Microbulbifer sp. A4B17: one gene and its partner. The protein of the gene in region 2 binds, or shares a complex with, the protein of the main gene of each other region. Links are inferred from orthologs where the notes say so. Each region holds a gene or a part of one and is shown on either strand. Other genes may lie near its edges. The genes, in order: BTJ40_RS02340 and pabB.

Region 1 (3,323 bases), 2.4 Mb from region 2 along the record:
CCAATGTTGTCGGCCGGTTAAAGCCGGGCCTCACCGCAATGGATGCTCTGCGCGCGGCACTGCCGGCCGGTACCCTGTCGGGGGCCCCCAAGATTCGCGCTATGGAAATTATCGATGAGCTGGAGCCAGAAAAGCGTGGCATTTACGGTGGGGCGGTCGGCTACCTGGCTTGGAATGGCAATATGGATACCGCTATCGCCATTCGCACAGCAGTTATCAAGGATGGCCGACTATATGTGCAGGCGGGAGCTGGCCTGGTGGCCGACTCCGATCCGCAGTCAGAGTGGAATGAAACAATGAATAAGGCCCGAGCGCTTTTCCGCGCTGCCGGTATGGCGCTGGCCAAGAGTAGTGACCCTTTAAAGATCGAGCAAGATGAGCGAAGTTAGTATTTCTCAAAAGTTGACCCTGGCTGAACGCTGCGAGCGAGTTGTCGCAGCGCCGTTATTTAACCAGCTCATTATTGGCATGATTTTGCTCAACGCTGTTGCTGTTGGGCTGGAGACTTCCACCTGGGTGATGGAGCGTTTTGGTACGCTGCTCGGAACTATTAACCAGCTGATACTCGCTTCTTTTGTGATCGAAGCGGCAGTTAAGATCGCTTCCCATGGAACCCGGCCTTGGCGTTACTTTGCCAGTGGTTGGAACTGTTTCGACTTTACTATTATCGCTTTGAGCCTGATTCCCGCCACCGGGCCCCTGGCGACATTGGCGCGTTTGGTACGAGTGTTGAGGGTACTGCGCCTTGTATCTGCATTTCCAGAGCTTCGTACTTTGGTAGATACGTTATTGCGAAGCCTGCCAAGCATGATGCACATCGCTTTGTTGATGAGCATCATCTTTTATATCTATGGGGTGGCGGGTTATTTCCTGTTCCACGATATCGATCCTACTCATTGGCGCAGCCTGCCAATCGCCTTTTTAAGCTTGTTCCGGATTGTCACATTTGAGGACTGGACGGATATTATGTATACCGCGATGGATTCGATGCCTTGGGCCTGGCTTTACTTCGTCAGCTTTGTGGTCATGGGGGCGTTCGTAATGATTAACCTCTTTATCGGTGTAGTCTTGAATAACCTGGAAGAGGCCAAATTGCGACGAATGGATGAAATGTGTCTGCCTCCAAGCCAGACCGAAATCCTGCGCGAACTCCGCGCAACCCAGGCCTCTCTCGCACGCCTGCAAAAAAGAATGGAAGAATCCACTTATCAACCAGAGGCTAAGGGGGCCGCACAATGATTTTAATGATCGATAACTACGACTCCTTTACCTGGAATGTAGTGCAGTACCTGGAAGAGCTGGGTGCAAAAGTGATGGTAAAACGCAACGACGAAATTACCCTGGATGAAATCGAGGCAATGGCGCCAGAGAAAATTGTGATTTCGCCGGGTCCCTGTACCCCCAATGAGGCGGGTATTTCGCTCGATACCATTCGCCGTTTTGCCGGCAGTATCCCTATTTTGGGTATTTGTCTGGGGCACCAGAGTATTGGACAGGTCTTCGGTGGCAGGGTGGTTCGTGCCCGGCAGGTTATGCACGGCAAAACATCTCCTATAGTGCACAACAACTTGGGAGTGTTTCACGGCTTATCTAATCCATTTGAGGCGACCCGTTATCACTCACTGGTGGTGGAAAAAAGCAGCTTGCCGGAATGCCTTGAGATTACCGCCTGGACTGAAACAGAGGATGGTGAAATCGATGAGATTATGGGGGTGAAGCACCGGGAGTTAGCCGTGGAAGGTGTGCAGTTTCACCCGGAGTCGATTCTCACCATGCACGGTCACGATATGCTGAGAAACTTTATCGAGTCTTGAGAACCGGAAGCATCAGCGTGTGGCGGGCTGGGCCCCGCCGGAATCAATAACCTGAACGGGGCAAAGGGAGAAAAATGAATATTCAACAGGCCATTGCCAAACTGGTGGATGGCGAACACCTTACTCGTGAAGAAATGCGCGAAACTGTTGGCCAGATAATGCGCGGTGAAGCACTGGAACCACAAATAGGCGCTCTCCTTATTGCACTACGTATTCGCGGTGAGACAGTCGATGAAATTGTTGGCGCAGTGGAAACTATGCGTCAGCTGGCGGTAAAAGTTGATCTCACCCTGGAAAATACCGTTGATATTGTCGGCACCGGTGGTGATGGCGCCAATCTGTTTAATGTGTCCAGTGCGAGCAGTTTTGTCGCCGCTGCTGCGGGGGCTAAAGTTGCCAAGCACGGCAACCGTTCGGTGTCATCCAGCAGTGGTTCTGCGGACCTGCTTGAACATGCCGGCGTATTCCTGGAACTAAACCCCTCGCAGATGGCACGTTGCGTGGAAACTATCGGCATCGGCTTTATGTTTGCACCCAGCTTTCATAATGCCATGCGCCATGTTGGCCCTTCGCGAAAAGCACTGGGGTTGCGCACCATCTTTAACCTGTTAGGCCCGATGACTAATCCGGCAGGGGTAAAGCGCAAAGTAATAGGCGTTTACGAAAAACGCTACTGCCGACTATTGGCTGAAGTTTTACAGCAGCTTGGCTCAGAGCACGTACTGGTTTTACACAGTGACGATGGACTCGATGAAGCCAGTATTGCTGCGGATACCTTTGCTGTGGAATTAAAAGATGGTGCCTTGCGGGAATATACACTCAAGCCTGAGGACTTTGGCCTGCAGCGCCGGGATCTCTCCGGCCTCAGCGTTTCCGGTTCCGAGGAATCCCTGGCCTTGATTCGCGATGCACTGGGTAAACGCAGTACTGAGGCAGGGCAAAAAGCAGCAGATATTATTGCGCTTAATGCTGGCTTGGCGATTTATATTAGCGGCGTTGCGCACTCTGCCGAGCAGGGTGTGGCTATGGCGCAGGACGCTATCGACAGCGGCCTCGCCGGAGAAAAAATCAATGATCTTGCCGCGTTTACCAGTGCGTTTCGTCCGGAGGAAATTCAATCGTGAGCACCCCTACCATTTTAAAAACTATTGTCGAACGCAAATGGCAAGAGGTAGCTGAGCGCAAGGCTGAGTGCTCCACCGACGAAGTTCGCCTTCGCGCTCGGGATCAGGAGCCGGCGAGAGGTTTTGTCGATGCAGTGGATCGCAAGATTTCCACTGGCGAGGCCGCGGTTATTGCCGAAATTAAAAAAGCCTCTCCCAGTAAAGGCGTGATTCGCGAGGATTTCCTTCCTGCAGAAATTGCTACCAGCTATGAAAAAGGTGGCGCGGCTTGTCTGTCAGTACTAACCGATGTGGACTTTTTTCAGGGTGCAGATAATTACTTGCAGCAGGCCCGGGATGCCGTACGCCTACCGGTGCTGCGCAAGGACTTTACCGTTGACCCCTA
Region 2 (3,246 bases):
GCATCAGGGAACTCCTATGCAAATATCTGAAATGGCCGCAGATGGCACTGCAGATTTTGCTATCGCCACCGAAGCTCTGGAGCTTTTCAGCGACCTGGTGATGATGCCGGTGTATCGCTGGAACCGCTGTATTCTGGTGCCGAAAGATCATCCACTATGCCAAGTGAGTAAGCTGTCACTTGAAGATGTGGCGAAATATCCGATTGTCACTTATGTATTCGGCTTTACCGGCCGTTCCAAGTTGGATGAAGCTTTCCTGGAGAAGGGTTTATCACCCAAGGTGGTTTTTACCGCTGCTGATGCCGACGTGATCAAAACCTATGTGCGTCTAGGGCTTGGGATTGGCATTGTGGCCGATATGGCGGTTGATGGCGAAGATGAAGATCTGGTGGCTCTCGATGCCAGTGATCTGTTTGAGTCGAGTGTCACTAAAATTGGCTTCCGTAAAGGTATTTTCCTGCGCGGCTTTATGTATGAGTTTATCCAGCAATTTGCTCCCCATCTCAGCCGTGAGCTGATTGACCAGGCGGCACAAGCCACATCCCGTTCCGAGGTGGATGCGCTGTTCGCCGATATGGAGCTGCCGGTTTACTAAAGGAGTGTTGAAAGTGAGCGGGTAATGGAGGCTATGAAGCCTCCATCTCGGTCAGGGGGCGCAGAACTTCTTTGGCGAACTTGAAGTAGACAGTATAAATTTCCGCTTCCTCGTTTTCGCGTTCTACAACAAAGAATGGGGCTCGCTCTACTTTGTGCTGTTGGGCCAGTTGTAATCCCGGGCTTTGCGGGTCACGCACATCGGCGACAAGTGTCTGGTCGATAAATTGCATTTGGCCATTTTCTTCCAGCTTTTCTTCTACGTCACGGCACTTGGCACAGGGCGAGCCGTCGGCGAGAATTTTCTTGACCAGTGTGATTTTCACGATAATTTCCTTGATCCAGTGCAATGCCATTAAAGGCAAGATGGACTGAATTTATCAGAACGCCTAATAACTTTGAAATATCAATCGCCGATACCTTTATAACTTAAATTTGTAGTGATGCTACAAAATACGCCAAAGTTGATTGATTTTTAAGCAGTTATTGGTGGATTGCTATTTACTGCAGAAATTGTTCTGTGGTTTCCAGTAGCAGGCGCACCTTGGCCAGGCATTCCTGGTGTTCCGAAGCGGGGTCGGAGTCCGCAACGATCCCACCGCCTGCGGCACAGGTCAGGTGCCCATTGTTTGCACTGAAAGTTCGGATGGCAATATTGGTGTCGGCGCGGCCACAGCTGCTAATGTAGCCAATGCTGCCACAATAAATGCCCCGGGGGCTGGACTCCAGCTCCCGAATCACTTCCATCGAGCGCCGTTTTGGGGCTCCTGTGATAGATCCGCCGGGAAAACAGGCCTCCAGCAATTCGCTGTAGACAGACTCCTCGGACAGCTCCCCCGTTACCACACTGACCAAGTGGTGGACATTGGCGAAGCTCGCCAGTTGGAACAGGTTGGGAACGCGCACGGTGCCGCTGCGACACAGCTTGCTGAAATCATTGCGCAGCAAATCTACGATCATCAGGTTTTCAGCGCGGTCTTTAGGGCTTCTCTGTAAAGAGAAGGCAGCGCGCTGGTCCGCCATCTTGTCAGCCTGCCTCGCCGCTGTACCTTTGATGGGTTCTGTGCGCAAACTGGCGCCATCAGCTTGAATAAAACGCTCTGGTGACATGCTCAGCAGGGCGCCCTGGGGCAGTGCCATATAGGCGGAGAAGGGGCCTGCTACCTGAGTGCGCAAAGCCAGATAAGCTGCCAGCAGATCGCCATTGTAGGGAGCTCTGAAACGCTGGGTAAAGTTTGCCTGGTAGATATCGCCGGCGGCGATATATTCCAGTATCTGCTCAATCCGAGCCCGATAATCGTCTGCACTCAGCTCGTGCTCAAACGGGGTGAGAAGGCGGAAATGACCTGGGGTAGGAGTTGTCTCCCAGTCGATAGCCTCAAACCGCCTTACCAACTCGCGCGTTTGCTGCTGCGGGCAGGCCGGGTGGAAAACCAGGTAGCTGTTTCCCAGCTGGTGGTCGGCAATAAAAGCCCAGGTATAAAGTCCGAAAAATCCAGCGGGCAAGTCCGTGGGTCGCATATCCGCAGGTAGGTGATTGCCCTCTACACCGAGTTCATATCCAGCATAACCAATAACTCCACCGCAAAAAGGCAGCTGTGAATCCCTGTCCTGGGGGCAGAGTTCGCACAGCAGATCATCCAGTCGGGCAAATGGCTCGGGGATGTCGGCACTCAGTTCAAGGGTATTTATCGGGTCGGCGCTGATGATGTCATAGCGTCCACCCTCCGCAAGAGGTCGACCGCTGTCGAGCCATACGGGGGTAGGTAAATCCGCTATCGCCGCAAAAGCGGCGGGCGTATTCAACGAATAAGGTAGGGAGACAATTTGCATATCAAGCTACAGCAGTCCGGAAGACGGCGCACACTACACACTTTGCGACGCCAATAAAAGAGTGTGTGGCTCTTTAGTCAATCCTGCGCTCAATACCGGCCTGAGACATCAGGCGGGTGGCGAGTTCCTCCACCGAGAGCTGGGTTGCGTTGAGGAAAGGCACTTGGGCTCGCCTCAACATTTGCTCAACTTGGCGCACCTCGAATTCACACTGATCTTTAGAAGCGTAGCGGCTGTTGGCGCGTCTTTCCTGTCTAATCTGCATCAAACGCTCCGGCTCAATCGTAAGGCCAAACAGCTTATGCCGAAACGGCCGCAAAATCTTGGGCAGGGTAGTGGAGTCCATGTCTTCTTCAGTAATCGGGTAGTTCGCTGCGCGCAGGCCAAACTGGAGTGCCAGGTACAAGCAGGTAGGCGTTTTGCCGGAGCGGGAAACGCCCAACAGGATCACATCGGCTTGCTGGAATTCGCTGACTCTGCGGCCATCGTCATTGTCCATGGCGAAGTGCACTGCATCTATACGATCGGTGTAGCGGCGGTTGTCGTCAATGCCGTGAGAGACGTTGACCATCTGTGCTGGATCTCGGTTAAACAGATTGGCCAGTGGTGTGAGGTAGTTCTCGAAGATATCGAGCATCAGCGCAGAGCTTTGGTGCAGCTGTTCCCGGATCTTGTCAGAAACAATGCTGGTAATAATGATCGGCTGCAAACCGGACTCATCGGCTGCTTTTTCTATGCGTTGCAGGGCCTGTTTAACTTTTTCGGTGGAGTCGATATAGGGAAGCGTGACCTGCTCAACTTGTTGATCGCGGAACTGTG

What was found.
Region 1: the proteins of pabB (region 2) and BTJ40_RS02340 are in contact, whole or in part, in a solved structure (PDB 8RP0), measured with the Escherichia coli proteins. The link is inferred for Microbulbifer sp. A4B17 from one-to-one orthologs.

What each region holds. Positions count from the first base shown.
Region 1 is NZ_CP029064.1:532,779-536,101, forward strand. What follows is about bases 26-3,024. They hold BTJ40_RS02340 (aminodeoxychorismate/anthranilate synthase component II), read left to right. Parts: upstream 26-1,235; coding sequence 1,236-1,814; downstream 1,815-3,024. Other genes in these bases: trpE (anthranilate synthase component I), read left to right, coding at 26-389; BTJ40_RS02335 (ion transporter), read left to right, coding at 376-1,239; trpD (anthranilate phosphoribosyltransferase), read left to right, coding at 1,889-2,938; trpC (indole-3-glycerol phosphate synthase TrpC), read left to right, coding at 2,932-3,024. Also shown: more of trpE, read left to right, coding at 1-25; more of trpC, read left to right, coding at 3,025-3,323. UniProt on the Escherichia coli protein: Part of a heterodimeric complex that catalyzes the two-step biosynthesis of 4-amino-4-deoxychorismate (ADC), a precursor of p-aminobenzoate (PABA) and tetrahydrofolate.
Region 2 is NZ_CP029064.1:2,977,436-2,980,681, reverse strand. The notes cover bases 262-3,183. They hold pabB (aminodeoxychorismate synthase component I), read right to left. Parts: upstream 2,428-3,183; coding sequence 1,096-2,427; downstream 262-1,095. Other genes in these bases: BTJ40_RS13225 (pyruvate, water dikinase regulatory protein), read right to left, coding at 2,501-3,183; BTJ40_RS13235 (hypothetical protein), read right to left, coding at 627-920; cysB (HTH-type transcriptional regulator CysB), read left to right, coding at 262-595. In the rest of the region: more of cysB, read left to right, coding at 1-261; more of BTJ40_RS13225, read right to left, coding at 3,184-3,246. UniProt on the Escherichia coli protein: Part of a heterodimeric complex that catalyzes the two-step biosynthesis of 4-amino-4-deoxychorismate (ADC), a precursor of p-aminobenzoate (PABA) and tetrahydrofolate.